DNA from 2 places in the Actinocorallia longicatena genome. Region 1 is predicted to be linked to the other one. Evidence: predicted binding sites of a transcription regulator. Region 1 holds the regulator's gene; the other holds the start of a gene.
The links. The regulator HspR, encoded in region 1, represses chaperone genes until heat shock. The targets are predictions, from matches to a motif close to ANTTGAGTCNNNNNGACTCAANT.

Region 1 (15,764 bases):
CGCCACCCAGGACGAGATCAAGAAGTCCTACCGGAAGCTCGCCCGCAAGTACCACCCCGACACCAACAAGGGCGACACCGAGGCCGAGGAGAAGTTCAAGGAGATCTCCGAGGCCTACGACGTCCTGTCCGACGACAAGCGCCGCAAGGAGTACGACGAGATCCGCTCGCACGGCGGCTCGTTCCGCGGCGGCGGCGGACCGCAGGGCTTCGACCTGAACGACCTGTTCGGCCAGCCCCAGCAGGGTGGGACGGGCGAGCGGCTCGGCGACCTGTTCGGCGGGCTGTTCGGGCGGGGCAGCGGCACGGCCCGCGGCACCTCCTCGACCACGAGGCGGCCCCGGCGCGGCCAGGACGTCGAGTCCGAGGTCACGCTGTCGTTCACCGAGGCGCTCAAGGGCATCACGGTCCCGCTGCGGCTGTCGTCCGAGGCTCCCTGCGCGACCTGCCGCGGCACCGGTGCGAAGGCGGGCACGCTCCCGCGCGTCTGCCCGTACTGCGACGGCACCGGTCAGGAGACCAAGAACATGGGCGGGTTCGGTTTCGCCGAGCCGTGCCACCACTGCCACGGCCGCGGGATGGTCGTCGACGATCCCTGCCCCACCTGCCACGGCTCCGGCCGCGCCGTCGGGCACCGCACGATCCAGGCCCGCATCCCGGCCGGGGTGAAGGACGGCCAGACGATCCGGCTGAAGGGCAAGGGCGCTCCGGGCGAGAACTCAGGTCCCGCCGGCGACCTGCTGGTCAAGCTGAAGGTGACGGCCCATCCGGTGTTCGGCCGCGACGGCGACAACCTGACGGTGCACGTCCCGGTGACCTTCCCCGAGGCGGCGCTCGGCGCCGAGATCTTCGTCCCGGTGCACGGCGCCCCGCCGGTGAAGATGCGCATCCCCGAGGGCACCCCGAACGGCCGGGTGCTGCGGGTGCGCGGCAAGGGCGCGCCTCGCCGCGACGGCACCAGGGGAGACCTGCTGGTCACCCTCGAGGTGCAGGTCCCGCAGAAGCTGAGCGACTCGGAACGCGAGGCGCTGAAGCGTTTCGCCGACAGCCACAGGGGCGATGAGCTCCGCGACACCCTGGTCGAACAAGCCAAGGAGGGCTGATGGACCTCCCCGACGACACACCTGTCTACGTCATCTCGATCGCGGCGCAGTTGTCGGGACTCCACCCGCAGACCCTGCGCACCTACGACCGGCTCGGCCTGGTCTCACCCGGCCGGGCCACCGGGCGCGGCCGCCGGTACTCGATGCGCGACATCGTGCAGCTCCGCGAGATCCAGCGGCTCTCCCAGGAGGAGGGCATCAACCTCGCGGGCATCCAGAAGATCCTCGAGCTCCAGCGGGCCAACGACGACCTGGCCCACGAGCTGCTGGCCCTGCGCCGGCTGGTCGACGAGCTCGGCACGGAACTGGAGTCGACCCGCGCGGTCGCCGCGAGGCTTGCCCAGCGCCGGCCCGACGCGCCGTCCACCGGCGCCGAGCTGGTCCCGATCCGCCAGACCGGCGTGATCCTCTGGCGCCAGCGCGACCACTGACGAACACCACCGCCGGGCACGACCGGCACCGCACCACCGGCACCGCACCACCGGCACCGCACCACCGGCACCGCACGGCCGGAGACGGCGACACGGCCGGGCGGCGGCACGACATGACGGTCTTCTCCGCTGCCCGTCATCGGGTCGTCCCGCCTCATCGTCGTCGCCGAGAAGGCGGGCGCCGCCGGGGCGCGCCCGGGAAGCGGACCTTCCGCGCCGTCCGGGGCGGGCGGGACCGAACGCACAGCAGGACCGGGCCGTACACAGCCTGGGGACATCCGTTGAGGGGGTTGGGAAATGGACTACAAGCTGACGAACAAGAGCCAGGACGCGGTCTCGGTGGCGGTTCGGCGGGCGGCCTCCGAGGGGAGCCCGCAGGTCGAGCCGGTGCATCTGCTGGCCGCGCTGCTCGCCCAGCAGGACGGCACGACGATCCCGCTGCTGGAGGCGGTCGGCGCCGATCCCGTGGCGCTCAGGCGGCGGACCGAGGAGGCGATCGCCGGGCTGCCCAAGGCGTCGGGATCGACCGTCGCGGCACCGCAGACGTCGCGGCCGCTGCTCGCCGCCCTGAACACCGCGGCCTCCCGGGCCCGGCAGCTCCAGGACGAGTACGTCTCGACCGAGCATCTGCTGGTGGGGCTCGCCGCCGACGGCGGGCAGGCCGCCACGCTGCTGAAGAACGCGGGGGTGACCGCCGACGCGCTGGTCGAGGCGTTCGAGAAGGTCCGCGGGCACGGCCGGGTGACCTCGGACAACCCCGAGGACACCTTCCAGGCGCTGGAGAAGTACGGCGTCGACCTCACCGAGGCGGCCCGCGAGGGCAAGCTCGACCCGGTCATCGGCCGTGACGCCGAGATCCGGCGGACCGTCCAGGTGCTCTCGCGGCGGACCAAGAACAACCCGGTGCTGATCGGCGAGCCCGGCGTCGGCAAGACGGCCGTCGTGGAGGGCCTCGCCCAGCGGATCGTGGCGGGGGACGTGCCGGAGTCGCTGCGCGACAAGCGGCTGATCTCCCTGGACCTGTCGGCGATGGTCGCGGGGGCGAAGTTCCGCGGTGAGTTCGAGGAGCGGCTCAAGGCCGTCCTCAACGAGATCAAGCAGTCCGACGGCCAGGTCATCACCTTCATCGACGAGCTGCACACCATGGTCGGCGCGGGCGCGGGAGAGGGCGCGATGGACGCGGGCAACATGCTCAAGCCCATGCTGGCCCGCGGCGAGCTGCGCATGATCGGCGCGACCACGCTGGACGAGTACCGCGAGCGCATCGAGAAGGACCCCGCGCTGGAGCGCCGCTTCCAGCAGGTGCTGGTCGGCGAGCCGTCGGTCGAGGACACGATCGCGATCCTGCGCGGGCTCAAGGGCCGCTACGAGGCCCACCACCAGGTGCAGATCTCCGACTCGGCGCTGGTCGCGGCGGCCACCCTGTCGGACCGCTACATCACCTCCCGCTTCCTGCCCGACAAGGCCATCGACCTGGTCGACGAGGCCGCGTCCCGGCTCCGCATGGAGATCGACTCGCGGCCCGTCGAGATCGACGAGCTGCAGCGGACCGTCGACCGGATGAAGATGGAGGAGCTCGCGCTCGCCAAGGAGTCCGACGACGCCTCCCGCTACCGGCTGGAGAAGCTGCGCGCCGATCTGGCCGACAAGCAGGAGACCCTGAACGCCCTGGTCGGCCGGTGGGAGCAGGAGAAGGCCGGTCTGAACCGGGTCGGTGAGCTGAAGAAGAAGCTCGACGACCTGCGCAGCCTCGCCGAGCGCGCCCAGCGCGAGGGCGACTTCGAGACCTCCTCGCGGCTCCTCTACGGCGAGATCCCGACCCTGGAGAAGGACATCGAGGCCGCCTCGGACGCCGCCGAGTCGCGCGGCGCGATGGTCAAGGAGGAGGTCGGGCCCGACGACGTCGCCGATGTCGTGTCGGCCTGGACGGGCGTCCCCGCCGGACGGCTGATGGAGGGTGAGACCGCCAAGCTGCTCCGCATGGAGGACGAGCTCGGCCGCCGCCTCATCGGCCAGAAGAAGGCCGTCGCGGCGGTGTCGGACGCGGTCAGGCGCACCCGTGCCGGGGTCGCCGATCCCGACCGCCCGACGGGCTCGTTCCTGTTCCTCGGCCCGACCGGTGTCGGCAAGACCGAGCTGGCCAAGGCCCTCGCGGACTTCCTGTTCGACGACGAGCGGGCGATGACCCGGATCGACATGTCGGAGTACGCGGAGAAGCACTCCGTGGCCCGGCTGGTCGGTGCCCCTCCCGGCTATGTCGGCTACGAGGAGGGCGGTCAGCTCACCGAGGCCGTCCGCCGGCGCCCGTACAGCGTGGTGCTGCTGGACGAGGTCGAGAAGGCCCACCCGGAGGTCTTCGACATCCTCCTCCAGGTCCTCGACGACGGCAGGCTCACCGACGGCCAGGGCCGCACGGTCGACTTCCGGAACACGATCCTGATCCTCACCTCCAACCTGGGCTCCCAGTTCCTGGTCGACCCGGCGCTCGGTGAGGCGGCCCGGCACGAGGCGGTCATGAAGACCGTCCGGGCGAACTTCAAGCCGGAGTTCATCAACCGCCTCGACGACGTCATCATCTTCGACGCCCTCGGCGCCGAGGAGCTCAGCCAGATCGTCGACCTCCAGGTCGACCGGCTGGCCCGGCGGCTCGCCGACCGCCAGCTCCGGCTGACCGTCACCCCGGCTGCCCGCGACTGGCTCTCCCTGACCGGCTTCGACCCGGTCTACGGGGCGCGCCCGCTGCGGCGGCTCGTCCAGACGGCCATCGGCGACCAGCTCGCCAGGGCGCTGCTGTCGGGCTCGATCCGCGACGGCTCCGAGGTGGTCGTCGACCTCGACGCCCAGGCCGACAAGCTGACCGTCCATTCCAAGGTGCCGCTCGCCAAGTAGCGGCCCAAGCCGAGAGAAAAGGCCCGCCGCCCGGCGGGCCTTTTCCTTCTCGAAATAATTCGGGCGAAGAGTGTTGACAGAACCCGCCATTCCGGTGGTACTGTTCAGCACATGGAGATCTGATCCTTACCGGTTGAGCACAGCGGCCCCTCGCACCACGCGTGCGACGCGCCCCGCTCCCTTCTTGCGAACCAGCCCCTGACCTCGCACGACTCGACGCCTTCCGGCGCCGGGCACCGCCGTTTCAGGAACCTCCAGGCTCGCGCCACCCGTCCCGACGGGCAGGTCCCTCCGCTCCGGCACCACGCAAGGTCCGCGTCCAGGCTCGCGTTCATCCCTTTCAACGGCTCACGCCGCCTTTTCTCACGGCCATTCCACGGCCGAATTCAGTACGTCACGGAGGTGCTTTCCGCATGCGTGAAAACCGCGAAGTCCCCGCCCTCGAAAAGGGCAAGAAGCACGGCAGGAAAGGCGCCCTGAAGGGCACCGACCAGAGGTACACCGCAGCCGCCCGCACCCTGGGCCACCGCAACGCCCGGCAGATGCCGACCCGTCAGATGAACAACCGCGGCGGTCGCTGACCCGCCCGGGTCGCCCGCCTTCGCAGCGGCCGGTCTCCATCGGGGGCCGGCCGCCCTCCCCACCACCGGGCAGATCCGCGACCACGACCCCGAGACCGAGACCCCGAGACCGCGACCCCGCGGGCACGACCGGCGCAGCCACGGTCACGCGCTGAAACGGTCCTGGATGACCCGCCCGGCGAACCCGATCGTCCATCGGCCTGCCACCGTGGCGACCAGCGCCGCGACGACCAGGAGCGCCACCCCCGCCCGCCACAGCGCCATCTCCTCGCTCTGCCAGCCCGGGTCGTACCGCCAGGCCGCCGTCGCCGCGTACCCCGTCCCGAGGGCGAGCCCGGCGAGCGGCCCCGCGGCCAGCCCCGTCCGCGCCCACAGCAGCCCGGTCGCCGCCCCCGCCACCACGACCCCGGCGAGGTTCCGCGACCAGAACTCCTCCACCCCGGTGACGGGTACCGCGAGCCACCCCGTCCATGCCACCGCGGCGACCCCCGCCACCAGCGCGAACCACGCCACCTCACGCCCCAGCCTGTGCACGCCCGCCCCTTTCCCGGATTTTCGCCCCATAGTCGTCTTCGAACCCCGCTCGTCGTCTTCGAACCCCGCCCCGCCCGCAGTGGTCAACGGCCGGGGCCGGCCGGATGAGCCCGGTTCCGGCGGTCGAGGACCTTCCGGACGGCCAGGGCGGTGGCCGCGACCGCCGGCAGCAGGAGCAGGCCCGGCAGGGAGAGCCCGGTGAGGGCAGTTCCGGCGAGCACGCCCGAGAGCGAGGGGGCGAGCCGGCCCGCCCGGACCGCCAGCGCCGCCGCGGCGGTTCCGGCGAGCACGCTTCCCAGAGCCTCCCACGCGAACGTCGCCCACGGGCCGTCGAACCAGACCAGGTGCCAGGAGAACCACAGCACGATCGAGCCCAGCAGCGCCGCGGTCACCTCGGCCGCCGTGCGCACCGGTGAGGCGGCCCGGGGCCGCGAGGCCCCTGCCGCACGGGCCTGCGGGCCGGTGCCCCGGGCCACGGCGCTCACCACGAGGGCGGCGAGACCGGAGACGGCGAGCGCCCCGACAGTGATCATCATCACGCCCACGATGAACAGGCCCGAGTCGTCGTCGGACCAGTCCCTGAAGGAGGCCACCGCGAGCCCGGTCGCCGTCCCCGCGACGGTCCCGGGACCGTGGAGCCGCCAGGACGACAGCACCACCACCACGCCGAGCGTCAGAACCAGGCCGACGACCTGCCACGGCTGGTAGGGACCCTCGGTCCCGCCGTCGGGCCGGACGTCGTACTCCTGGTCCCAGCCCAGCCATGCGGCCCAGCCCGCAGCCGAGAACAGGGCCGCCACCAGATACGCGAGCGCCGCGCGCTCCCCTTGCTTCATACCGCGATTCTGCGCCGCACGCCCTCCGAGCCAACACCGCGAAAGTACTCAAATCACCCCCGAGTACCCCGAATTGAGCGATTGCTCAATCTCGTACTAGAGTGCGCCTTGAGCGATCGCTCAAACCAGGAGGGGCGGCATGACGACCAAGGAGAAGCTCCTGGCCGGAGCGCTGGAGACGCTGCGGGAGCGGGGGATCGCGGGCGCTTCCGCACGCGCCATCGCCGGTGCCGCCGGAGTCAACCAGGCGCTGGTCTTCCACCATTTCGGGAGCGTCCACGGGCTGCTGACGGCGGCCTGCGAGCACGGCGCCCGTGAGCAGGTCGGCGCCTACCGCGAGCGGTTCGACCGGGTCCGCTCGCTGACCGGGCTCCTGGAGCTCGGCCGCCGGATCCGCGCCGACGAGCGCGCCGACCTCGCCATGCTCGCCCAGCTCCTGGCCGGCAGCCAGGTCAGCCCCGAGCTGGCCCCCGCGACGGCCACCGGCCTCGCCCTGTGGACGACGGAGATCGAGGCCGTCCTCACCCGGGTCCTGGCGTCGACGCCCCTCGCCGAGTTCGTCGACGTCGGAGGCCTCGCCCGGGCCGTCACCGCCGCCTTCGTCGGCCTCGACCTCTACGAGGGGGTCGACCGGGAGGGCGCCGACCGGGCCGTGGCCTCCCTCGAACAGCTCGGCCACCTCCTCACGGCCCTCGAGGATCTCGGCCCCGTCGCCCGCCTGGCCATCCGCGGCCGGCTCCGGAGGAAGACCCGATGACCGGCGAACCCGCCCCGGACGTCCTGCCCGTCCCGCCGGTCACGGCCGACCCGGTCTCCCGCTGCCCGGTCTCCCGCTGCCCGGTCTGCCTGACCTGGCACGGGAGCGACGAGCCGCACGAGCGGATGTCCCTGTTCAGCATGGTCGTCGGCTACTGGGCGGGCCTGGTCGCGCTGGCGTTCGTCACCCTGGTCCTCGCCTACGGCCTCTGGGCCCTGACGTTCGGCCTCCTGTGGGGCGAGGGCCCGGTGAGGCTCCTCGCCGTCCCCTGCGTCGCCGCGGTCGTCGCCCTGTTCGTCGGCTACGCCCGGATCGTGTCCGCCGGCACCGGTGCGGCCCGCCGGATCGACCGGCTCCCCCGAGGCCGTCTCCGCTGGATCCTCGCGGCCACGATCGCCTGCACGCTCCTGCCTCCCGTCCTCGCGGTCTGGACCCACACCCCGTGGGCCCTGCTCACCGTCTTCGCCCCCGGCCTGCTTCTGCGCGGCCCTCGCACCCTCCTCGCCGTCCCGGCCCTCTGCCTCCTCCTGGTCGCCACCGCCTACCTCCTCGAGTTCCTCGGCTGACGCGCTACGAGGGGGTGAAGGCCACCGGGAGCTCCTTGATGCCGTTGATGAAGTTGGAGCGGAGCCGGCGGGGCTCCGCGGTCGGGCGGAGGTCGGGGAGACGGTCGAGGAGGGCCTCGAACAGGACGCTCAGCTGGAGCCTGGCCAGGTGGGTGCCCAGGCAGAAGTGCGGGCCCCCGCCGCCGAAGCCCAGGTGGGGATTGGGCGAGCGGGTGATGTCGAAGGTGAACGGGTCGGCGAAGACCGCGGCGTCCCGGTTGGCTGAGGGGTAGAAGACCACGACCTTGTCGCCGGCCGCGATCGGCGTCCCGCCCAGGACGGTGTCGGCCATGGCGGTGCGCCGGAACAGGTTGACCGGCGACGACCAGCGGACGATCTCGTCGGGGGCGGTGCGGAGCAGCGAGCGGTCGCGCAGCAGCAGCTCCCACTGCCCGGGATGCTCGAAAAAGGCGATCATGCCTCCGGCGGCCGAGTTACGGGTCGTCTCGTTGCCCGCGAGCATCAGCACCAGGACGAAGAGCTGGAACTCCTCGTCGGTCAGATAGCGGCCCGACTCGTCCGGCCGAAGAAGCTGTGTGGCCAGGTCGGAGCCCGGACGCGCCCGGCGCAGATCGGCGAGTTCACCGGCGTAGGCGAGGATCTCCGCCGAGACGGCCGCGGCGTCCTCCATCGAGCTCGCGTACTCGGGGTCGTCGAAACCGATCAGGCGGTTCGACAGGTCGAAGACCAGCTCTCGGTCCTCGACCGGCGCCCCCAGCAGCTCACAGATCACGTAGGCGGGCAGCGGCGCCGCGATGTCGGCCACGAAGTCGGCCTCGCCGCGCCCCGCGACCTCGGCGACGAGCTGTCGCGAGATGTCGCGGACATGCCCGGTGAGCTGCCGGATCATCCGTGGAGTGAACCCCTTGTTGACCATCGCCCGGCGCTCGGTGTGCTCCGGCGGGTCCATGAACAGCATCATCAGCCGGTACATCTCGACGGTCTGGTCATCGACCTCCTCGAAGATCGAGAGCCGCTCCCGCGAGGAGAACAGATCGGCCCGCCGCGACACCTGCACGACCTCCTCGTGCCGGGTCACCGCCCAGAAGCCGGGACCACCGGCCGGATCGGCGTGCCGGTGCACCGGATCGTTCTCCCGCAGCCAGGTGAACTGCTCGTGCGGTATCCCGCCCCGCTCGTACACGTCCGGGCTGATGACGTCGATCTCCATGTGCGCACTCCTCCGATACGAGGTCCCGACCCCTGAAGCGCAACATGAGACTCAAGTCTAGACAAGAGTCTAGACTTGAGTATGGCAAGGGTCACAGGGCCGGGGCCGGCCCGAAAACCGTTTGCGGGAGGGGCTTCGAGGCCGTCAGCCTGACCGTGGTCCCGCCGCTCAGGGGCCCGTCCCGACCGCTGAGAAGGAGAGAGCGATGGCCACGTTCCGCGTGACCGCAGAACGCCTGACGATCCACCCGCACGGCAACGCCGACGCGCTGGAGCTCGCCCAGGTGGGCCTCTACCGCGCCGTCGTCGCGAAGGGCCGGTTCACGACGGGCGACTGGGCCCTCTACATCCCCGAGGGCGCCCTGCTCCCCGACGCCCTGATCGAGGAGCTCGGTCTCGTCGGACGGCTCGCGGGCTCCGCCGGGAACCGGGTCAAGGCCGTCCGGCTGCGCGGTGAGCTCTCCCAGGGGATCGTCTGCCTGCCGAAGGGCCTGCGGCGGGACCCGGCCACCGCCGGAGACCACGACTTCGGGCCCGAGCTGGGCATCGTCAAGTGGATCCCGCCGATCCCGGTGCACATGTCCGGCTCCGTGGAGTCCGCCCCCGAGCTGATCCGCTGGATCGAGATCGAGGACGTCAAGCGCTTCCCGGCCATGTTCACCCCGGGCGAGCCGGTCGTCGCCTCCGAGAAGCTGCACGGCAGCGCCACCCTGTACACCTTCTCGCCCGACGGCGACCAGGTCTCCTCCAAGGGGTTCGGCAGCCGCGACCAGGCCCTGGTCCGCGACCCGAAGAACCTCTACTGGCGCGCGGTCCTCGGCCACGAGGTCCCCGAGCGCGCCCGCGCCGTCGCCGGGCGCTTCGGCGCGGAGCGGGTCGGCGTGTTCGGCGAGGTCTTCGGCAAGGGCGTGCAGGACCTGTCCTACGGCCGCAGCGGCACGGAGGAGCTGCCCGGCTACGCGGTCTTCGACATCGCCGTGGTCGTCGGCGGGGTCAAGCGCTGGCTGGACCCGGCCGAGGTCGGAGACGTCACGGCGGAGCTCGGGCTTCCCGCGGTGCCGGTCCTCTACCGGGGCCCCTACGACGAGGAGGTGCTGTTCGGGCTCGCCTCGGGCCGCGAGACCCTGTCGGGGACCGGGGCGCACCTGCGCGAGGGCCTGGTGGTCAGGCCGGCACGCGAGCGCCACAGCGACCTGACGGGCGGCCGCGCCATCGCCAAGTTCGTCTCGCCGGCCTATCTCACCCGTAAGGGCGGCACCGAATACGAGTAGCGCGGCGATGGCGGTGGACGGGGGGCCGGAGATCCGGTGGGATATCGGTTATGACCGCACTGGTGCTCGGCCCCCTGCTCCGCCATGTCAGTGAGACGTCGGCCACCGTCTGGGTGGAGACGTCCGAGGCCTGCGAGGTGTCGGTGCTGGGGCGGATCGTCCCGACCTTCGCCCTCCACGGGCACCATTTCGCGCTGGTCGACGTGGACGGCCTGGAACCGGGGAGCGTCACCCCCTACGAGGTCGGCCTGGACGGCCGCAAGGCGTGGCCGGAACCCGGGAGCGAGTTCCCCGCCTCGGTGATCAGGACCCTCTCGCCCGAGCGCCCGGTGAGCGTGTCGTTCGGATCGTGCCGGATCGCCCCGGCGGCCCAGGAGACGCATGGGATCGACGCCCTGAGCGCGTTCGCCCACGCCCTGAAGGACGGGGCGGAGCCGCCCACCGTGCTGCTGATGATCGGCGACCAGGTCTACGCCGACGGCACCGGCGAGCGCATGCAGGCCTTCATCAAGGGCCGGCGCGACATCACGGCCGAGCCGTTCGAGGAGATCGCCGACTTCGAGGAGTACACCGAGCTGTACCGGCTGGCCTGGATGACCGATCCGGCCGTGCGGTGGCTGCTCTCGACCGTGCCGACCTTCAGCATCTTCGACGACCACGACGTGCGCGACGACTGGAACACCTCCTTCGCGTGGCGCGAGTGGATCTGGACGCAGCCCTGGTGGCGCCGGCGGATCGTCGGCGGCCTCGGCTCGTACTGGGTCTACCAGCACCTCGGGAACCTCTCGCCGCAGGAGCGGAGCACCGACGCGCTGTACGCGGCCGTGCTGGCGGCCAAGGACGGCGGCCAGGTGCTGGACGAGTTCGCCGAACGCGCCGACAAGGAGCCCTCGACGGCCCGCTGGTCGTTCACGCTCGACCTCGGTAAGACCCGGGTGGTGGTCGTCGACAGCCGGGCCTCACGCCTGCTGACCGCGGACCGGCGCGCGATGCTCGACGACGCCGAGCAGGAGTGGTTCGACTCCCAGCTCACCGGCGGGCTCGACCATCTGCTCATCGCCAGCTCCCTTCCCTACCTGCTGCCCCCGGCGATCCACCACGCCGAGGCGTGGAACGAACGTATCGCCGCCCGCCGACAGAACGGCTTCGGCGAGAAGCTCCGCCGCTTCGCCGACCTCGAGCACTGGGCGGCGTTCGACTCCTCCTTCCGCAGGGTCGCCGAGGCCGTCACGGAGGTGGCCGAGGGCAAGCGCGGCGACGCCCCCGCCTGCATCGCCTTCCTGTCGGGCGACATCCACTACAGCTACCTGGCCCGGGTGAAGGGCCTGCCGATCACCCAGATCGTCTGCTCCCCGTTCCGCAATCCGCTCAACGGCGTTTTCAAATGGGCCAACCGGCTGGCCTGCGTCCCCGGCATGAGCGGCCCCGCCCGTCTCGTCGCCATGACGGCCCGCGCGCCGAAGCCGCCGCTGAAGTGGTCGATCTCCGACGGGCCCTGGTTCGACAACGCCATCGCGACCGTCGCCACCCACGACCGCGCCGCCAAGGTCCTCTGGCGCACCCCGAGCTCCCCCACGGCCCTGCGCCCGCTGCACGAGCTCGATCTCTGACCGCGGCGGGCCCGGACGGCGGCGACCCCTGGACCTGGGCGGGTCAGGGGTCGCGGAGCGGTCCGGTCAGGCGTCGAGGAGGGCGTCGTACTCGTCTTCGGGGCGGCCGAGGTCCACACGGGCACGGAAGCGCATGCGCAGGAGGCCTTCGAGACTGTCGGCGGCGTCGCCCCTGCTGGCCTCGGGCTGGGCCAGGATGAGGTCGGCGCCTTCGGTGGACCAGGTGTGGGCACCCAGCAGGTCACCGTGTTCGTAGAGGACCTCCGCGACGACGCGGTAGACCTCCGGGTCGGTCGGCTTGCTCTCGCGGATCTGGGCGAGGAGGGAGAGGGACTCCTCGGTCTCACCGAGCTTGAGCAGGGCGTCGGCGAGATAGACGCGGGGGTCTCCGTAGACCTCGCCGCCGTCTTCGATGGCGAGGCGGTAGACCTCCGCGGCACGGACGTGGTCGCCCGCGTGCTGGAACTGCTCGCCCGCGCGGAGCAGGACCTTCGCCCTGGAGACACCGCCCTGCGAAGGCTCGGCCGTGTCGGCCATTTCGGTGAGCCGGACGGCGGCGGCGCGGTGTTCACCCGTCCGCAGCGTGTCGAACTCAAGGTCGTCGAGATCGGCTTCGGTCACGTGGGTCACGCCTATGACGTTACCTGCGCCCCTCGCAGGAAACCGGAGAAATACTCAAGATCGGACCAACCCGTTCGCACCGTGAGCGGCCGGACGCTCCCGAGCGCCTTGACCATGCCCTTGACGAACTTGTTCCTGACACCCTTGACCGGCTCCGGTCAGCGGCGTGAGCGTTCGAGGGCGTCCCAGAAGCCGCGGCGCAGAGCGTGCCTGACCTCGTCGTGCAGGAGGAAGTCGATCGGGAGCGCGGAGCCCTGGAGCAGGCGCGCCTCCAGGTCGGAGGGCATCCGGGGCTTGCGGGCGAGGACGGCCTCCAGCCACAGGGCGGGGGCGTCGCGGGCGACGGACTCGCCGAAGTCCTGGCCCTCGGTGTGGGCGGCCTTGACCGCGTCCGACAGGGACGGGCCCGGCGCGGGCGCCGACTGGGCGGGCAGCGGCTGCGGCCCGGTGTAGGGGCCGTGCTGCGGCTGCGCGGGCGGCGGGGTCGCGTACGACGACGGAAGCCCGCCCAGGCCGGGGGCGGGGTTGGAGACCGGCAGGCTCGAGGTCTGCGGGCTCGACGGGGGCGGGTTCAGCGCCGACGGCAGCCCGCTGGAGTAGGACGGCGACGATCCGGTCGAATACGGCGAGGAGGACGAGCCCGTCGAATACGACTGCGAGCCGGTCGAGTAGGAGGACGACGAAGGCGGCGGCGCCGGGGATCCGAGCGGCGGGTTCAGGTAGGACGGCGCGGCGGGCTGAGCCTGCGGCTGGGCCTGCGACTGCGTCCCGTAGGGGATGCCGCTGAGGATGTTGGCCGGCGAGTTGAGCGGTGCCGAGACGGGCGCGGCGAGCTGCGGCTGGGGCAGCGCGGGCGGCGGCGTCAGCGGGGAGGACGGCGGCGGCGAGGTGTGCGTGGGCGAGGAGTGGATGCTGCTCTGCAGGCTCGCGAGCGGTGAACCGTTCGAGCCGTGCCCGTTGGACAGCGGGGAGAGGCCGCTCTCGCCGCCCCGGTCGATGCCCGACAGGAGGTTCACGTACGGACGCAGATGGCCGGAGCTGATCTCGATGAGGTCGTCGCACTCCTGGCGCAGGACCCGGGAGATCGTCCAGTTGCCGTCGACCGCGACGTGCACGATGGTCACGCGCATCCCGAGGTCCTGGGCGTCGGCGATGACCGTCGCGAGGTCCTCGTCGCCGCTGACGATCACGGCGTCGGCGATGCCCTTGTTGCGGGCGAGCGTCATCAGGTCGCGGTTCAGCTCGGTGTCGACCCCGCCGCGCCCGCTGGAGCGGCTGCGGCCGAGCCGGAGTTTCAGCCCCGGAAGATCGGCGAGCGCCTCGTGCTCGGGACCGCGACGGCCCTCGACCGACGATTCGTACCAGTAGCAGCGCAACAGCGACATGCCCGACCGCTCACGCGCGAGATTGCCGAGGAGCTGCAGCAGCCCACCGAAATCCCACGAGACGGACTCGCGATGGCGGGTTCCGTGCACCGCCATCGCGCCGTCGGCCAGCAAGTAGCCGGCGTCTACGAACAGCGCACAGCGTTCCACGCGACACCGCACCTCTCCGACCCCACCTCTGGGATCACGACCCGAATCGACCCAGCTCAGATCCAGGCTTGTCTAGCCTAATGAAGTCCACTCGCGACGTACGCCGAACCGGCGATTCGCATCTTTCCCCGCTCACCCGCCGCACGCAAGGGTCTGGGAGAACGCCCGGGGTCTTCCGCGATTTCGTCTGCGCGGACGCTACCAGCGATTCCGGTCTGTCCGTAATGAGTTCACATGATCTTTACGGCGGATCTGCACAGCAGGTCAGCTGCGTAGCGGGGCCGTGACCGTGACGACACCGGCCACATAAGCATCGGTCTTTGTGGTCAAGGAAAGCAGGGGTTTACCGCGCAGCCGGGCCGTGTACGACACGACATCGACACCGTAGGTCATCCGCGGTCCGACGGCTCCGGCCGCCGAGCTGACGAAGGCGTTGGCCCCGCCGAGTGAGGTCGCGGCGGTCCTGCCGTCCCCGGAGAGCAGGACCCGGTCCTCGCCGAGCTGAGCGTCGCCCTCCCACGCGACGACGCCGATCCGGGCCGGGATCGCGGCGGGCAGCAGGCCGTCGACGGGCACATCGACCCGGTCGGCGCCGGTCGGGCCGAGCGCCTTCGGGCCGTCGAGGATCATGGTCCGGCTGAGCGGGGCGGCCGGGTCGGAGACGACCACGACGAGGCTCCAGCCCGCGTACTTCGCCACGCCCGTCCTGGTCGGCACGTCGGCGACCCAGTAGCGGCCGGACTCGGTGACCTTCGAGGTGACGTCGGCGAAGGCCTGGTAGGCGCCGTAGCCGGGCAGCTTCACGGCGTCGGCGTCCTGTGCCTTGACGGTCGTGTACGCGCCGCCCGGCACCCGCAGCCGCGCGGTCTTCTCCTCGCCCGACTCCACGCCCGACCAGTACAGACCGGCCCACAGCACCTTGCCGCCGAACGTGAGGTCGGCCGCGCTGGAGGAGGCGGTACCGGGGGCGTCGTCGAGGTCGATCGGCTTCATGGGCCAGAAGTCGTTGTCGAGCTCGGTGCCCTTGCGGTTCCTGGCCTCCTCGCAGCCCGGCTTCCCGGCGGGGCAGCTCATCAGCGCGTTGCCCGCCTGGACGATCCGGACGTTCCCGTCGGTGGCGAACCTGGCGGGCATCCCCGCCTCCTGGACGCCGCGGTCGGCCTCGGCCTTGAGCGCGGCCTTTCCGCCGTCCTGGCGGAGGGCGAGGGAGACCGGCGGGCCGAGCGGCGCGTCGTCGGCGACGAGGACGTGCAGGTAGGCGGAGGCGGTGGCGCGCGGCCGCAGCGGACCGTGGGCGCAGCGCAGGACCTCCTCCATCGGGCGGCACGACCAGCCGCCGCCGGGGGCGACGAGCGGTGCCCAGGCCGCGGCGGTCCTGCCGGTGGCGCCGCCGGTGAAGCCGACCCCCGGCGGGAGGGCGACGTCCGCGGCGATCGGCCGGGACGCCCCGCCGCCGGAGTTGCGGACCGTCATCGCGACGATGCCCGGCTTGCCGCGCAGCAGGACGCCGACCGTCCCGATCTCGGCGTCCAGCCGGGACGGCCGAGGGCTCGGCGTGGACGACACCGGCCTCGGCACGGGCGGCGGCACGACGGCGGGGTCGCCCGGCGCGGGCACGGGCTTCGGGACCGGCGCGGGGGCGGGGGCGGGCTTGACCGGCGCCGGACGCTGCGGCCGCGCGACGGCCGGCGGGCGAGGCTCGGCCTTCTTCGGCAGCGGCAGCTCGTTCCCGGCGGGCAGGGCGAGGAGCCCGGCCGCGACCGCGACGGCCACCGCGGTGCCGCCCGCGAGGGCCTGCTGCTGCCGCTTGGGCAGCGTCTTC
Region 2 (15,764 bases), on a different contig from region 1:
TCGCGATGTTCGTCAACACCCTGGGTACCTGAGCTCGGGAAGCACCGAAGCGGGCACGGCGACGACGCCGTGCCCGGACGGGACTCGTAAGATCACGGCATGAGTGCTCTCAACGTGGACATCGAGTCCCTTCAGGGGGGACCGGCCGACCTGGCCCAGTACCAGGGCAAGGCCGTACTGGTGGTGAACGTCGCCTCCAAGTGCGGCCTCACCCCCCAGTACGCCGGCCTCGAACGCCTCCAGGAGGCCTACGCCTCCCGCGGCTTCACCGTGCTGGGCGTTCCCTGCAACCAGTTCCTCGGCCAGGAGCCCGGCTCCGCCGAGGAGATCGCGACCTTCTGTTCCTCCACCTACGGCGTGACGTTCCCGCTCACCGAGAAGATCGAGGTGAACGGGCCGGACCGCCACCCCCTCTACCGTGTGCTGGTGGACGTCGCCGACGCCACGGGCCACTCCGGCGACATCCGCTGGAACTTCGAGAAGTTCCTCATCTCCCCGGACGGCACGGTCACGCGGTTCTCGCCGCAGACCGAGCCCGACGACGACACCCTCGTCGCCGCCGTGGAGAAGGCCCTGCCCGCCTGACGGCGATCAAGGCCGAGACGATACGGTGATATGCACCACATTGCCGCTGTTACATGATCGGTCTAAATTCACCCTCACATTTCTCTGAGGGAAGGCCTGGCATGGGCGGCTGGACGACGGCGGACATCCCCGACCTGAACGGCAAGCGGGTGATCGTCACCGGTGCCAACAGCGGCATCGGCTACCACGCCGCGCTGCGGTTCGCGGCAGCCGGGGCCGAGGTGGTCCTGGCCTGCCGCAACCCCGGACGGGGAGAGGCCGCCCTCCAGCGGATCAAGGACGCCTCGCCCGGCGCGGCGGTCTCGCTCGCCGCCCTCGACCTGTCCTCGCTGCAGTCGGTGCGCGACTTCGCCGCCGCGCAGGTCAAGGAGCCGCTCGACCTCCTGATCAACAACGCGGGCGTCATGGCGATCCCGCGCGCCGAGACCGCCGACGGCTTCGAGATGCAGCTCGGCACCAACCACCTCGGCCACTTCGCCCTCACCGGGCTGCTGCTCCCCGCCCTGCTGGAGCGGTCCGGGGCGAGGGTCGTGACGGTCGGCAGCACCGCCTCGTTCTGGGGAAAGATCCGGCTGGACGACCTCATGAGCGAGAAGAAGTACGGCAAGATGGCCGCCTACGGCCAGGCCAAGCTGGCCAACCTGCTGTTCTCCGCCGAGCTGGGCCGCCGCGAACCCCGGCTGGTCAGCGTGGTCGCCCACCCCGGCTACGCCAGGACCGAGCTGATGGCCTCCGCCGTCGCCCAGACCGGCAGCCGGATCGAGGCGATCAACTACGCGATCGGCGGCTTCCTGTTCGCCCAGTCCGACGCGGCGGGCGCCCTGCCGACCGTCCGGGCGGCGCTCGACCCCGCGGCGAGGAGCGGTGAGATCTACGGCCCCCGCTTCATGATGCGGGGCGCGCCCGTCAAGGGCTTCCTCAGCCCGCGCGGCAGGGACCAGGCGATGGCCGCGAAACTGTGGGACCGCTCCGCCGAACTGACCGGCGTGCGCTTCGGCTGAACGAATCTCCACCCGGCCCGCTGATCACGCAACGATCCGCGGGCCGGACGCATGATCGGCACATTGGATCGCTGACCTGCAGTTTCTAGGCTTCTCCGCATGACCTCCTCTGTTCTCGAGCCCGCCGCGGTCTCCTCGGCCGGGAAGCTCGGCCCGACCCGCCGGCACTACCTGATGTGCCGGCCCTCGCACTTCGCCGTCACCTATGCGATCAATCCGTGGATGGACCCCGACGCCGGGGCCAGCGCGGAGACGGCCGTCGCCCAGTGGGAGGCGCTGCGGGCCGCCTACCTGTCGCTCGGGCACGAGGTCAGCCTGATCGACCCCGAGCCCGGCCTGCCCGACATGGTGTTCGCCGCCAACGGAGCCACGGTCGTGCGCGGACGCGTCTACGGCGCCTCCTTCGCCTTCGCCGAGCGCCAGGCCGAGGGCCCCGCCTACGAGGCGTGGTTCCGCGCCAACGGCTTCGGCGACGTCATGACCCCCACCTTCACCAACGAGGGCGAGGGCGACTTCCTCACCCTCGACCGGATGATCCTCGCCGGGACGGGCTTCCGCACCAGCATCGACGCGCACAAGGAGGCCCAGGAGTTCCTCGGCCTGCCGGTCGTCACCCTCCAGCTCGTCGACCCGCGCTTCTACCACCTGGACACCGCGCTGTTCGACCTCGGCCACGGGAACGTCTGCTACTTCCCCGGCGCGTTCTCCGAGGGCAGCCTCCGGGTCCTGCGCACCCTGTTCCCCGACGCCGTCCTGGCCACCGAGGAGGACGCGACCGTCCTCGGCCTCAACGCCGTCTGCGACGGCGCGAACGTCGTCATCAACGCCGAGGCCACCGGCCTCATCGCCGAGCTCCGCACCCGCGGCTACACCGTGCACCCGGTCGACCTGACCGAGCTCCGCAAGGCCGGCGGCGGCCCCAAGTGCTGCACCCTGGAGATCCGGGCCCAGACGCACTGATCTGAAGGCTTCTCGTGACCTGTGATCTTCTTCATCCCATCGGGAGGTCAAGATCGTAGGATGTCGGGGTGCCGAAGATCACTGAACCGACGGTGGCCGAGCACCGGGCACGGCAGCTGCGCGTCCTGCTCGACGCCGGCCGGACCCTGGTCGCCGAGGAGGGCCTCGAGGCACTGTCGCTGGCGGCACTGTCGCGCCGGGTCGGGCTCTCCCGGCCGAGCCTGTACGAGTACTTCGGATCCCGGGACGACCTGGTCGCCGCGATCCTCGAGGAGGAGCTCCCGGACTGGGCTGCGGCCCTGACCGAAGCGATCGGCGGGGCGGGGGAGCTGCGCGGCAAGATCGAGGCCTATGTGGCGGTCCACTTCGAGGCGGTGAGCGACGGCCGTCACGCCGCCGCGACCCGCCTGGTCGAGCACGCCCGCGCCGAACCGGCCCGCGCCCGCATCCGGGCGGGCCACACCCGGCTGCTGGCCCCGCTCACCGGGGCGCTGGAGGCGGCCGGGGTCCCCGCGCCCCGGCTGCGCGCCGCCCTCGTCCAGGGCATGATCGAGACGGCGGCCGCGCTCGCCGAGCGCGACCCCGGGGCCCGTGAACAGATCGCCGCCACCGTCGTCGACCAGGCGCTCGCCGGGCTCACGGGCGACGGCGGCTGACCCGCCGGGCGGCGGCGCGGTCAGGCCTCCTGGACGCGCCGGGCGAACACCAGGGCCGTGCCCATCGGAAGGGCCAGAAGGATCAGCAGCCCCGCCAGCGCCGCGTAGGACAGCGTGGAGACGATCACCCCCGCGACCAGGCCGCCGAGCGCCGCCCCGCCGTTCATCAGCAGGTCCGACAGGCCCTGGACCGAGGGCCGGAGATCGACGGGAACCGACTCGGTCAGCAGTGCAGAACCCGCGACCAGCCCGCACGACCAGCCGACGCCCAGCAGCATCAGCGCCAGGCTGAGCTGGACGAGCGCGTGCTCGTCCGCCGTGCCCGCCACCAGTGCCGCGCAGACGATGAGGATCATTCCCAGCAGCAGCACGGGGACGTGCCCGAACTGGTCGGCCAGCCAGCCGACCAGCGGGGAGAGGGCGTACATGCCCGCGATGTGCAGGCTGATCACCACCCCGACCGCGTCGAGGCTCGCGCCGCCGTGGTCGAGATGGACCGGCGTCATCGACATCAGCGCCACCATCGAGGTGTGGCTGACCACGATCGCCGCGACCGCTATCCCGGCGCTCGGCGACTGCCGCAGGACCGTCCAGGCCGCGCGCATCGACCGCTCAGGAGCGATCTCCCCGCGGTCGCTGCCCAGATGCGCCACCTGGAGCGGGTCGGGACGCAGCCCGGTGAAGACCCCGCCGGTCGCCAGCAGGAACGCCAGGGCGGCCACGAGGTAGACGCCCGTGTGGCCGCCGAAGTCGTCCGCCCGCCCGGCCAGAAGGGGGCCCGCCACCGAGCCGCCGGTCGTCGCCCACACCACGATGCTCAGGTCGCGGGCGGAGTGCCCCGGCCGCGACAGGTCGGTCGCCGAGTAGCGGGCCGCGAGGTTCGCCGCGCTCCCGCCGCCGAAGAACAGCAGCCCGGCCAGGAGCAGCGGCCAGGACCCCGCGCTGACCGCGATCGTCGCGATCAGCGCGCCGAGCAGGCCGCAGCCGTAGGCGAACGTGATCGCCGCCCGCCTGCCGCGGGAGGCGGCCAGCCGCGCGGCGGGCACCGCGACCAGCGCGGCCCCGAGCACGGCGCTCGTCTGGGCGAGCCCGCCGATCGCGTCGCTGCCGGACATGTGCTTGGCCACCAGGGTGCCCGCCGCGACTCCGACGCCCACCCCGATCCCGCCCACCACCTGCGTCGCGGTGAGCACCGACAGCACCCGACGCTGTACGGCCACCCGGTAGTGCGCCTGCTGCGCCGTCCACTGCTGCCCGGATCGCACGGAAGCCATCGTCGCCCTTAGTTGCGTTTAGCGGGATAAGTGCACGTCAGCATAGATGTGCTGATCCACTCGGCGCCATTGTTCGTTTCCTGTTTTCCGTGACGGTTCCAGGGTGCGGTCCGGCGGTCGCTCCGGGGCGTCAACGTCACGGCCGTGAAGGTCGCAATCGTGGCGGAGTCGTTCCTGCCCCGGGTGAACGGCGTGACCAACTCGGTCTGCCGGATCCTTGATCACCTGGCCGCACGCGGGCATGAGGCGCTGGTCGTCGCCCCCGCACCCGGCCCGGACAGCTATGCCGGATTCCCGGTGAAGCTGGTCCCGGGCGTAGCCCTGCCCGTCTACAAGTCCTTCGTCGTCGGGGTTCCCGGCCGGCAGGTCGAGAACGCGCTCCGCGCGTTCCGGCCGGACGTCGTCCACCTGGCCTCCCCGGTGGTGCTCGGCGCGGCCGGCGCCACCGCGGCGCGCAGGCTCGGCATCCCCTCGGTCGCGGTCTTCCAGACCGACCTCGCCGGGTTCTTCCGCCGCTACGGCTTCCGGGGGACCGACGCGATGCTCTGGTCCTGGCTGCGGCGCGTCCACGCCAGGGCCGACCGGACGCTCGTCCCGTCCTCGCCCACCTTCCGGGAGCTGGAGGAGCAGGGTTTCCCCCGGCTGGAGCTGTGGGGCAGGGGCGTCGACCAGACGGCCTTCCACCCCCGGCACCGGTCGGCCGAACTGCGCGCCAGGCTCGCCCCCGCCGGAGAGAAACTGATCGGCTACGTCGGCCGGATCGCACCGGAGAAGCAGGTCGAACTGCTGACCCGGCTGGTCGGGGTGCCGGGATCCCGGCTGGTCGTCGTCGGGGACGGGCCCGCCGAACGGCGGCTGCGCGGGCTCCTGCCCGAGGCGGTCTTCCTCGGCTTCCGGACCGGCGGCGAGCTCTCGGAGATCGTCGCCTCCCTCGACGTGTTCGTCCACACCGGGGCGAACGAGACCTTCTGCCAGGCCGTCCAGGAGGCGCTGGCCTCCGGCGTCCCGGTGGTCGCCCCGGCCGCCGGAGGCCCGCTCGACCTGGTCAGGCCCGGCGTCAACGGGCTGTTGTTCCCCCCGTCCGACGGCACGTCCCTGCGCGCCGCCGTCACCACGCTCGTCACCGACGACGCCATGCGCGCCCGGCTGGCCGCGGGAGCCCTCCCCTCGGTGCGCCCCCGCACCTGGGAGGCCGTCTGCGACCAGCTCCTCGCCCACTACTCCGAGGTCATCTATGGCTCCGCCGCCCGCCACCGCGCCGCCTGAGTTCACTCTGGTCGTCTCGGTCCACGACGTGGCCCCGGCCACGCTTCCCGAGACGGCCGCGTGGCTCGGCGACCTGGACGCCCTGGGCGTCCCGGCGACGCTCCTGGTCATCCCCTCGGCCTTCGCCGGCGGCCCCTCCCTCGCCGACGACCCCGGCACCGCCGCCGCGATCCGGCGGGCGCGCGACCGCGGCCACGAGGCGTCGCTGCACGGGTTCACCCATGTGGGCGTGCCCGGCGGGCCTCCCTGGCGGCAGCGGGTGAACCAGATCATGGCCCGCGGGGCGGGGGAGTTCTGCGCCCTCGGTGAGGACGAGGCCCGGCGGCGGCTGGAGGCGGGGCTCGCCGTCCTCACCGCCGCGGGCCTGCCGGTCACCGGGTTCACCCCGCCCGGCTGGCTCGCCTCGCCCGGCACCAGGGCCGCCCTGGACGGCCTGGGCTTCACCTACTGGACCAGCCAGGCGGCCGTCCATGATCTCGGCGGCGGCCGGGCCCTGAGAATGCCCGCGCTGTCGCACCGGCCGGGCGGGCGCGGCGAGCGGACCGGCGCCCGGCTCATGGTCCAGGCCTCGCGGCTGTTCGCCCGCACCCGCAGGCCGTTCCGGATCGCCCTGCACCCGGCCGACCTGGGCCGTCCCGGGCTGCGCGAGGCGGCGCTCGCCTCGATCGGGCACGCCCTGTCGGCGGGGGCCCGCCCGGTCACCTACGAGGCCCTGGTGACCTCCGCACGATGAGGATCGTGCAGCTCGCCAACCTCTACAGCCCGGTGTCCGGCGGGCTGCGGACGGCCGTGGACGCCCTCGGCCGCGGTTACGCGGCCGCGGGGCACGAACGCGTCCTGGTCTTCCCCGGCAAGGCCTTCACCCGGAGGGACACCGAGATGGGGACGGTGATCACCGTCCCGGGGCCCTCGGTGGCGCCCGGCTACCGGTTCGTGCTCGACCCCCGGCCGGTGCTGCGCGTCCTGGAACGGGTGCGACCCGACGTCATCGAGGTGTCGGACAAGGCCACGCTGGCCGTCGCCGCCCGCTGGGCCCGGGGGAGGGGCGTGCGGTCCGTCCTGTTCTCCCACGAGCGGATCGACGCCATCCTCGCGCCCCGGCTGCCGCGCTGGATGCCGCTGGAACGCGGCGCCGACTGGTGGAACCGCAGGCTGGTCGCCGAGTTCGACGCGATCGTCGTCACCTCCGACTACGCCGCCGAGGAGTTCCGGCGGGTCGGCGCGGCCGAGGTGCACCGGGTCCCGCTCGGCGTGGATCTCGGCACGTTCCGGCCGTACCCGAGGATCGCCGCCCGGCAGGCACGGCTGGTGCAGCTCGGACGGCTGTCGAAGGAGAAACGGCCGGGACTCGCGCTGGCGGCCGTCAGGGAACTCGTCGCCCGGGGCCTGGACGTGCGGCTCGACGTGATCGGCGACGGCGAACTCGGCCCCGCCATGCGGTCCGCCGCCCGCGGGCTGCCCGTCACCTTCCACGGGCACCTCGGCTCGCGCGAAGATGTCGCCCGGCTGCTGGCGGCCGCCGACGTGGCGCTCGCCACCTGCCCGATCGAATCGTTCGGGCTCGCCGTCCTGGAGGCCCTGGCCTGCGGGACGCCCGTCGTCGCCGCGGACAGGGGAGCGGCGGGCGAACTGCTCGTGGCCGGGGCGGGGGTGGCCGTCCCCGCGACGGGCCGGTGCCTCGCCGACGGCGTCGAACGGATCCTGGCCAGGCCGGGGCCCGAACGGACCGCCGCGGCCAGGGCGCGGGCCGAGCACTACCCCTGGAGCGCGGCCGTTTCCGGCATGCTGGCCGTGCACGCGGGGGGTGCGGGCGAAATCCGCTGAGGCGGCGGTAACCTCGTTCCCGTGCGACGGTTCTTCACTCCCGCCTGGCTGGGCATCCACGCCATTGCGATCACCCTGTTCGGGGCCTTCCTGGCCTTCGGGTGGTGGCAGCTCGCCCGTGCCCAGGGCGGTAATGCCCGGAGCTGGGGCTACACCTTCGAATGGCCGCTGTTCTCGATCTTCGTGGTCGTCATGTGGGTGAAGATGATCCGCGACGAGCTCAAGGGCGTCGGCACCGGTGCCGAGGTGCCCGAACAGGCCGAGAACGTCCGTCCGCTCAGCGAGATGGAGAAGATCAAGGCGGCCGAGGCGGAGAACCCCGACCTCGCCGCCTACAACCGTTACCTCGCCCGCCTCAACTCCCAGCGCCGCTAAGGAAGACCCGTGGAAGCTGCCGTCAACCGATTCCGGATCATCGCCTACATCGTCGGCGTCCTCCTGGTGCTGCTGACCGTCGGCATGATCATGAAGTACACGCCGATCGACGATCCGACCCTGGCCGGGATCGTCGCGCCGATCCACGGGCTGTTCTACATGATCTACCTGGCGGCCGGGTTCGACGTGTGGCGCCGGGCCGGCTGGGAGCCCAAGCGGATGCTCCTCATCGCCCTCGCCGGGATCGTGCCGGGCCTCACCTTCTTCGTCGAGAAGCGGATCGTCGCGGACGCCCGGTCGGCCGTCCCGCTCCAAGCCTGAGAAAACAGGCCCGAGGCAGATGGCCTCGGGCCCGCTTCAGGGGTCTGGCGTATGCGTCAGCGCGTCATCAGATCAGGGGATGGCGGCCCCTTCCCGCGCCCCGGCCGGGCGCCGGCGGCCGTGAGCCGGGCGGTGGTTCACCGGGGCGGCCCTCCGTTCACTTTGCGTCACCATCTCGTGACCTTGAGTACCCGCTGGTCAAGCGGGGGTAAACGCAGGTCAAGCGCCTTTCTTTGAACGGGTGCCGGCAGGCGTCGTCACGGTGTGTGCCCGATGGTCCGGCTCCGTGTCGATCGCTCAGAGCGAACGCGGGGATGGAATGGATCGGGAGCACGTTTGTTGAGTGCAAGTGACTCAAGAAACGTGATTCTTAGGAGCAGGACATGAGTGAGACGCTGACGGTGCCGGTGCTGCCGCTGGACGACACGGTCGTCCTGCCCGGGATGGTCGTCCCGCTGGAGCTCGCCGACGGTGAGGTCCGCGCGGCCATCGAGGCGGCGCGCGCCGGGCGCGCGTCCGGCAAGCCCAGGGTCCTGCTGGTCCCGCGCGTCGACGGGCGGTACGCCGCCTACGGCGTGCTCGCGGTCGTCGAGCAGGAGGGACGGCTGCCCGGCGGCGAGCCCGGTGCCGTGGTCCGCGCGACCACCCGGGTGAAGATCGGAACGGGGACCACCGGTCCCGGCGCCGCGCTGTGGGTCGAGGGCGAGACCGTCGAGATCCCCAAGGCCGCGGACACCGCCGACCTGGTCAAGGAGTACAAGGGCCTGGTGCAGGCGATCCTCCAGCACCGCGGTGCCTGGCAGCTCGTCGACATCGTCCAGCAGATCGACGACCCGTCGCTGCTGGCCGACCAGTCCGGCTACGCGCCCTACCTGACCGTCGAGCAGAAGATCCAGATCCTCGAGACCCCGGACGTCGTCGAGCGGCTGACCCGGGTCATCGGCTGGGCTCGCGACCACCTCGCCGAGCTCGACGTCGCCGAGACCATCCGCAAGGACGTCCAGGAGGGCATCGACCAGCAGCAGCGCGAGTTCCTGCTCCGCCAGCAGCTCAAGGCCGTCCGCAAGGAGCTGTCGGAGCTCAACGGCGACAGCGAGGGCGAGGAGGAGGACTACCGCGCCCGCATCGAGGCCGCGGACCTTCCCGAGAAGGTCGAGAAGGCGGCGCTCAAGGAGGTCGACAAGCTCGAGCGCGCCAGCGACGCCTCACCCGAGGGCGGCTGGATCCGCACCTGGCTCGACACCGTCCTGGAGATCCCCTGGAACGAGCGGTCCGAGGACTCCTACGACATCAAGGGCGCCCGCGAGATCCTCGACGCCGACCACGCCGGCCTCGACGACGTGAAGGAGCGGATCGTCGAGTACCTGGCCGTGCGCAAGCGGCGCGGCGAGCGGGGCCTGGGCGTCGTCGGCGGACGCCGGTCGGGGGCCGTCCTCGCCCTCGTCGGACCGCCCGGAGTGGGCAAGACCTCGCTCGGGGAGTCCGTCGCCCGCGCGATGGGCCGCAGCTTCGTGCGCGTCGCGCTCGGCGGCGTCAGGGACGAGGCCGAGATCCGCGGCCACCGTCGCACCTACGTCGGGGCGCTGCCCGGCCGCATCGTCCGGGCGATCAAGGAGTCCGGTTCGATGAACCCGGTCGTCCTGCTGGACGAGATCGACAAGGTCGGCGCCGACTACCGGGGCGACCCGACCGCAGCCCTGCTCGAGGTCCTCGACCCCGCGCAGAACCACACCTTCCGCGACCACTACCTCGAGGTCGAGCTCGACCTGTCCGACGTGCTGTTCCTGGCGACGGCCAACTCCCTGGATACCATTCCGGGCCCGCTGCTCGACCGCATGGAGCTCGTCTCCCTCGACGGCTACACCGAGGACGAGAAGGTCACGATCGCCCGCGACCACCTCCTGCCCCGCCAGTTCGACAAGGCGGGCCTGGAGCCGGGCGACGTCGTCTTCCCCGAGGAGGCGCTGCGGCTGATCGCCGGGGAGTACACCCGGGAGGCGGGTGTCCGGTCGCTGGAGCGGTCGATCGCCCGGGTCCTGCGGAAGGTGACGGCGAAGGTCGCGCTGGAGCAGGAGTCCCTGCCGGTCGTCATCGGCGACCTGAAGGACTACCTGGGCCGCCCCCGGTTCACCCCGGAGGCGTCGCTGGAGGAGAACGAGCGGCGCACCTCGGTCCCCGGCGTCGCGACCGGCCTGGCCGTGACCGGCGCGGGCGGCGACGTCCTGTACGTCGAGGCGTCCCTCGCCGATCCCGAGACCGGCGACACCGGGGTGACCCTCACCGGCCAGCTCGGCGACGTCATGAAGGAGTCGGCCAGGATCGCGCTGTCCTACCTGCGCTCGCACGGCGCGGAGCTGGAGCTCCCCGTCGGCGACCTGAAGGACCGTGGCGTCCACGTGCACGTTCCCGCCGGAGCCGTTCCCAAGGACGGCCCCTCCGCGGGCGTGACGATGACCACCGCCCTGGCCTCGCTCCTGTCGGGCCGGCCGGTCCGCGGCGACGTCGCCATGACCGGCGAGGTCTCCCTGACGGGCCGCGTCCTGCCGATCGGCGGCGTCAAGCAGAAGCTGCTGGCCGCCCACCGCGCCGGGATCAGGACCGTCCTCATCCCCAAGCGCAACGAGCCCGACCTGGACGACGTCCCGGCCGAGGTCCTCGCGGAACTGGAGGTCCACCCGGTCTCCGACGTCCGCGACGTCCTGCGCATCGCCCTCGAGCCCGCCCGCACGGAGGCCCTGGCCGCCTGATCCGCGCACAGGGGAGCCCCGCACCGCAACCGCCGGCGCGGGGCTCCGCGCGTCCTCAGGCTTTCGGGGTGAGGCGGAAGATGCGGATCTCCCGCTCCAGCCGGGCCTGGTACTTGTCGTAGACCGGCCAGACCCGGTTGAGCTCCGCCCAGACCCTCTCGCGGTCCTCGCCCTCCAGGAGGGCGCCGACGACGTCGTAGGCCTTCTTACGGTATTCGACCCTGGCCTCGGGGGTCTTGATGAGGTTGCCGGTCCAGGCCGGGTGCTTCTCCTGGCCGAAGTTGCTGCCGACGACGATCCAGCCCTCGCCCTCGGGCATGCAGAGCAGCGGCGACAGCCGGGGCTCGCCGCTCTTCGCGCCGATCGTGGTCAGGTAGAGGCTCGGTACCAGCGACTGGCCGAGCATGACCTTGCCGCCGGTGAGCTTGTGGACGGTCCGGTCGAGCCGCGGGACGATCTTCGGGCCCACCTTGCTGAACCACTTGGCGCCGGACATCTTCTGGAACATCGGGCCGAACGCCTTCTGCATGAGGGTCGAGCTGGTCGTAGCACCGGACAAGGGAAGCTCCTGGGGACGGGCCGGGGGGTGCGGACAATCTAGCGCTTGGTTGCTCAATTGGCGAGATCCTCGGTTACCGGGACGCCGCGCGGTGACCGGTGGAAGACTCACAGCGACGATCCCCGGACCCCGAGGCGCATGATCACAGACAAGCACGTCCCCGCGGAGCCGGACGACTTCATCGGCCGTGAACGCGACATCGAGGAGATCGGCCAGCTTCTCGACGCCGTGCGTCTTCTCACGCTCTGCGGGCCCGGTGGCATCGGCAAGACCCGGCTGGCCCTACGGGTCGCGCACACATCCGCGATGGCCTCGGCCTGGTTCGTCGAGCTCGCCGGCGTGAGCCCCGCTGGCCCGGGCGAGGGGGGCGCCGAGACGGTCGAGAGCGTCGCCGACGGGGTGGTGCGGCGGATCGCCCAGGTCGTCGGGGTCGCGGAGGAACCGGAGCAGGACCTGGTCGAGGCGCTGCTGGCCACCCTGAGCGGCCGGTCGGGCCTGCTCGTGCTCGACACCTGCGAGCACCTGGTCGAGGACTGCGCCGAGCTGGCACGGCGGCTGCTGGCCGCCTGTCACCGGATCCGGATCCTGACCACGAGCAGGGAACCGCTGCGGATCCCCGGTGAGAACGTGTGGCGGGTGCCGCCGCTGGAGATCCCCGAACCGGGGCAGGAGGCCGCGGACGCCGAGGCCGTCAGGCTGTTCGCCGCCAGGGCCGGCGCCGCGCGTCCGGGGTTCGTGCTCGACGAGGCCGCCCTGCCCGCCGTCGCCGACGTCTGCCGGATGCTCGACGGCGTGCCGCTCGCCCTGGAACTGGCCGCCGCCCGGATGCGGGTGCTGTCGGTGCGGCAGCTCTCGGCGCGGCTCGTCGACCGGTTCGGCCTGCTGTCGGCCGGTGACAGGACCGCGCCGTCGCGGCAGCGCACCCTGCGGGCTGCCGTCGACTGGAGCCACGACCTGCTCGGCGAGCCCGAGCGGATCCTCCTGCGGCGCCTGTCGGTGTTCGCGGGATGGACCATCGACCCGGCCGAGCGGGTGTGCGCCGACGCCCTCCTGCCCGCCGCGACCGTCCTGGACGCCCTGACCGCGCTGGTGGACAAGTCGCTGGTCGTGGTGGAGCGCGAGGTCGCGGGCCAGGTCAGGTTCCGGCTGCTCAACAGCATCCGCCAGTACGCGGCCGAACGCCTGGCGGAGGCGGGGGAGGAGCGGGCGCTGCGCACCCGGCACCGGGACTGGACCCTGGAGCGAGCCGAGGCCACCGCGCAGACGATCTTCGGCTACCGGCCGGCGGCGTGGGCGGAGAAGGTCCGCCTGATGCGCTCGCACGAGGCCGACCACGACAACACCAGGGCCGCGCTCGCCTGGTCGGCCGAGCACGGCGACCTCGCCGAGGGGCTGCGGCTCTGCACGGTCCTGCGGATGCACGGGGTGGCGCGCGGCGAGTTCACCGAGTGGATCGGCTGGACCCGCCGCTTCCTCGACCTGGCCGAGGACGCGCAGGTGCCGCCGGACGTCGCGGGCGCCGCGGCCGTCGCGCTGGGCGAGATGGGACTGGAGTCACGCGCGCCGGAGCTGACCGAGAGCGCGGTCATCCAGGGGCTCGAACTGCACCGGATGGCGGGGGCCGAGGGAAGACCCGCGCGCGGCCTGCACCTGGCCGCGCTGGCGGCCATGCGGGCGGGTCGGCGGGAACGGGCCGCGCTCCTGCTGGCCGAGGCCGCCGAGGCCGCCCGCGACGACCCCTGGACCACGGCGCTGATCGTCTACTCCCGGGCCGTGCTCCGGTCGGAGGAGGGCGCGGGGCGCGAGGCGCGGCGGCTGGCGGAGAAGGGCATCCTCCTCATGCAGGCCCTCGACCAGCAGTGGGGCGTCGCACGCGGGCACATCATCCTCGGGACCTTCGCCCGCGCCCGCGGCGACCACGACTCGGCCTTCGACCACTTCACCCGGGCCCTGCCGCCGCTGCGCGAGGTCGGCGCCCTGCCCGACCTGGCCCGCTCGCTCGGCGGGCTCGGCCGGGCCGCGCTCCTCCTGGGCGACCCGGCGACCGCGCGGACGGCGCTGCTGGAGAGCCTCGACCTCAGCACGACCATGGGCCTGCGCCTGGGCATCGCCCGCGGCCTGGAATCGCTCGCCGAGCTGCACGCCGCCGAGGGCGACGCGCGCCGGGCGGTCCTGCTGTGCGGCGCCGCCGCCGGGCTCCGCGGCGCCCTCGGCAAGGGGCCCGCGCACGGTGCCAGGCTCGAATCGCTGCTGGAACCGATCCGGCGCTCCCTCGGCGAACCGGCCGTCGCCCGGCTGTGGGGCGAGGGCCGCGGCCTCGACCAGGACGGGGCGCTCGCCCTCGCGGTCGGGGAGGGCCGGGCGCGCCCCCCGGTCCCCACGCCCAGGGACGCCCGGCACGACACCGGCGGCCACGCCCTCCCGGTCCCGCGAAGGCCGGGCCAGTCGAGCGCGCTGACCCGCCGGGAACGCGAGATCGCCCGGCTCGTCGCCCGCGGGCTCGGCAACAGGAGCATCGCGGAGGAGCTCGTGATCAGCCCCGCGACGGTCGCCCGCCACATCACCAACATCCTCACCAAACTCGGCTTCTCTTCCCGCTCCCAGGTGGCCGCCTGGGCGGTGGACAACGAGACGGGGGAGACATGACGCTGCCGGCCGAGCCGAACGGGTTCGTGGGCCGTGAACGGGACATCGAGGAGCTGGTCTCCCTCGCCGACGCGGCACGGCTGGTGACGCTGTGCGGCCCCGGCGGGATCGGGAAGTCCCGGCTCGCCCTGCGGATCGCCCATGTGCTCGGCGCGGAGGAGACGCGCTTCGTCGAGCTCGGCGACCTGCCGCCCGGACGCGACGTGCTCCCGCTCGCCCAGCTTCTGGTGCGGCGGCTCGGGCTCGTCAGGGAGGCCGGAGGGGAGGCCGTCACGGCACTCGCCGACGGGCTGCGCGACCGGACCCTGCTCATCGTCCTCGACACCTGCGAGCACGTCGTCGAGGCCTGCGCCGAGCTCGCGCTGAGCCTGCTGGCCGACTGCCCGGGACTGCGGCTGCTGGCCACCAGCAGGGAACCGCTCCGGATTCCCGGCGAGACCATCTGGCGGGTGCCGCCGCTGGACCTGCCGGGCGAGGACGATCCCGCCGAGAAGATCGCGGAGGCCGAAGCGGTGCGGCTGTTCGCCGCCCGTGCCGCCGCCGCCAGGCCGGGATTCGCGGTGACGAAGGAGAACGCCGCCGCGGTCGTCGAGGTCTGCCGTGCCCTCGACGGGATGCCCCTGGCGATCGAGCTCGCGGCGGCCCGGGTGCGCGTGCTGTCGGTCGAGCAGCTCGCGGCCAGGCTCGCCGACAGGTTCGCGGTCCTGTCCAGCGGAGACCGGACCGCGCCGTCCCGCCAGCGGACGCTCCGCGCCGCCATCGACTGGAGCTACGAGCTGCTGGAAGAACCCGAGAAGCTCCTGCTCAGCAGGCTGTCGGTGTTCTGCGGCTGGACGGTCGAGCAGGCCGAGGGCGTCTGCGCCGACGAGGTCCTCCCCGCCGCCGACGTCCTGGACCGGCTCACGGCCCTGGTCGACAAGTCCCTGGTCGGCGTCGTCGGCGAAAGGGCGGGCGAGGTCCACTTCCGGCTGCTCGACAGCATCAGGGAGTACGCCGCCGAGCGCCTCGCCGGCAGGGACGAGACCGCCGTGCTCAGGGACCGGCACCGCGACTGGTACGTCCGGCTGGCCCGCGAAGGCGTGCTGTCGGCGTTCGGCTGGCGGCGGGTGCCGTGGGGCGAGCAGATCCGGCGGCTGCGGATGGCCGTCGGAGAGCACGAGAACCTCCGGGCGGCCCTCGACTGGTCGTGGGAGCGCGGGGACGTCGAGGCGGGGCTGCGGCTGCTGCCGGCCGTCCATGTGATGAGCATGTCCAGCGGGCATCTGGCCGACTGGCTGCCGTGGACCGACCGGTTCCTCGCCCGCGCGGACGAGGCACCGCCGGACGCCGCCGCCGTCGCGATCGTCACCCGGGTCAGGCTCGCCCAGGAGTTCCACGATTTCGGCCCCGACACCGGCACGCTCACCGAGCGGGGGGTCGAGCTGAGCCGGGCTTGCGGCGACGACCGGCTCCTCGCGTTCGCCCTGTTCAACCGGTCGGTCCACCATCTGACGGCCGTCCGGTTCGAGGAGGCGGAGGCCGACCTCGACGAGTCCGAGGCGCTGGCCCGC

Region 2: a site for HspR is predicted at 8,600-8,622, ahead of lon (endopeptidase La). Genes of this name have one in related genera too.

The regions. Positions count from the first base shown of each region.
Region 1 covers NZ_BAAAUV010000031.1:35,794-51,557, reverse strand. The annotation lists gene dnaJ (molecular chaperone DnaJ) at 1-1,102, shown strand, start outside; gene ABD785_RS35575 (heat shock protein transcriptional repressor HspR) at 1,102-1,533, shown strand; gene clpB (ATP-dependent chaperone ClpB) at 1,831-4,422, shown strand; gene ABD785_RS35565 (hypothetical protein) at 4,836-5,003, shown strand; gene ABD785_RS35560 (hypothetical protein) at 5,148-5,537, opposite strand; gene ABD785_RS35555 (hypothetical protein) at 5,621-6,373, opposite strand; gene ABD785_RS35550 (TetR/AcrR family transcriptional regulator) at 6,513-7,130, shown strand; gene ABD785_RS35545 (hypothetical protein) at 7,127-7,696, shown strand; gene ABD785_RS35540 (cytochrome P450) at 7,701-8,906, opposite strand; gene ABD785_RS35535 (RNA ligase (ATP)) at 9,112-10,176, shown strand; gene ABD785_RS35530 (alkaline phosphatase D family protein) at 10,227-11,786, shown strand; gene ABD785_RS35525 (tetratricopeptide repeat protein) at 11,853-12,416, opposite strand; gene ABD785_RS35520 (NYN domain-containing protein) at 12,566-13,942, opposite strand; gene ABD785_RS35515 (sigma-70 family RNA polymerase sigma factor) at 14,207-15,764, opposite strand, start outside.
Region 2 covers NZ_BAAAUV010000045.1:3,608-19,371, reverse strand. The annotation lists gene ABD785_RS39215 (hypothetical protein) at 1-32, shown strand, start outside; gene ABD785_RS39210 (glutathione peroxidase) at 100-585, shown strand; gene ABD785_RS39205 (oxidoreductase) at 687-1,586, shown strand; gene ddaH (dimethylargininase) at 1,686-2,546, shown strand; gene ABD785_RS39195 (TetR/AcrR family transcriptional regulator) at 2,615-3,202, shown strand; gene ABD785_RS39190 (MFS transporter) at 3,223-4,467, opposite strand; gene ABD785_RS39185 (glycosyltransferase family 4 protein) at 4,621-5,742, shown strand; gene ABD785_RS39180 (DUF2334 domain-containing protein) at 5,711-6,475, shown strand; gene ABD785_RS39175 (glycosyltransferase) at 6,472-7,566, shown strand; gene ABD785_RS39170 (hypothetical protein) at 7,588-7,941, shown strand; gene ABD785_RS39165 (DUF3817 domain-containing protein) at 7,951-8,262, shown strand; gene lon (endopeptidase La) at 8,646-11,009, shown strand; gene ABD785_RS39155 (nitroreductase family deazaflavin-dependent oxidoreductase) at 11,065-11,568, opposite strand; gene ABD785_RS39150 (helix-turn-helix transcriptional regulator) at 11,707-14,214, shown strand; gene ABD785_RS39145 (ATP-binding protein) at 14,211-15,764, shown strand, end outside.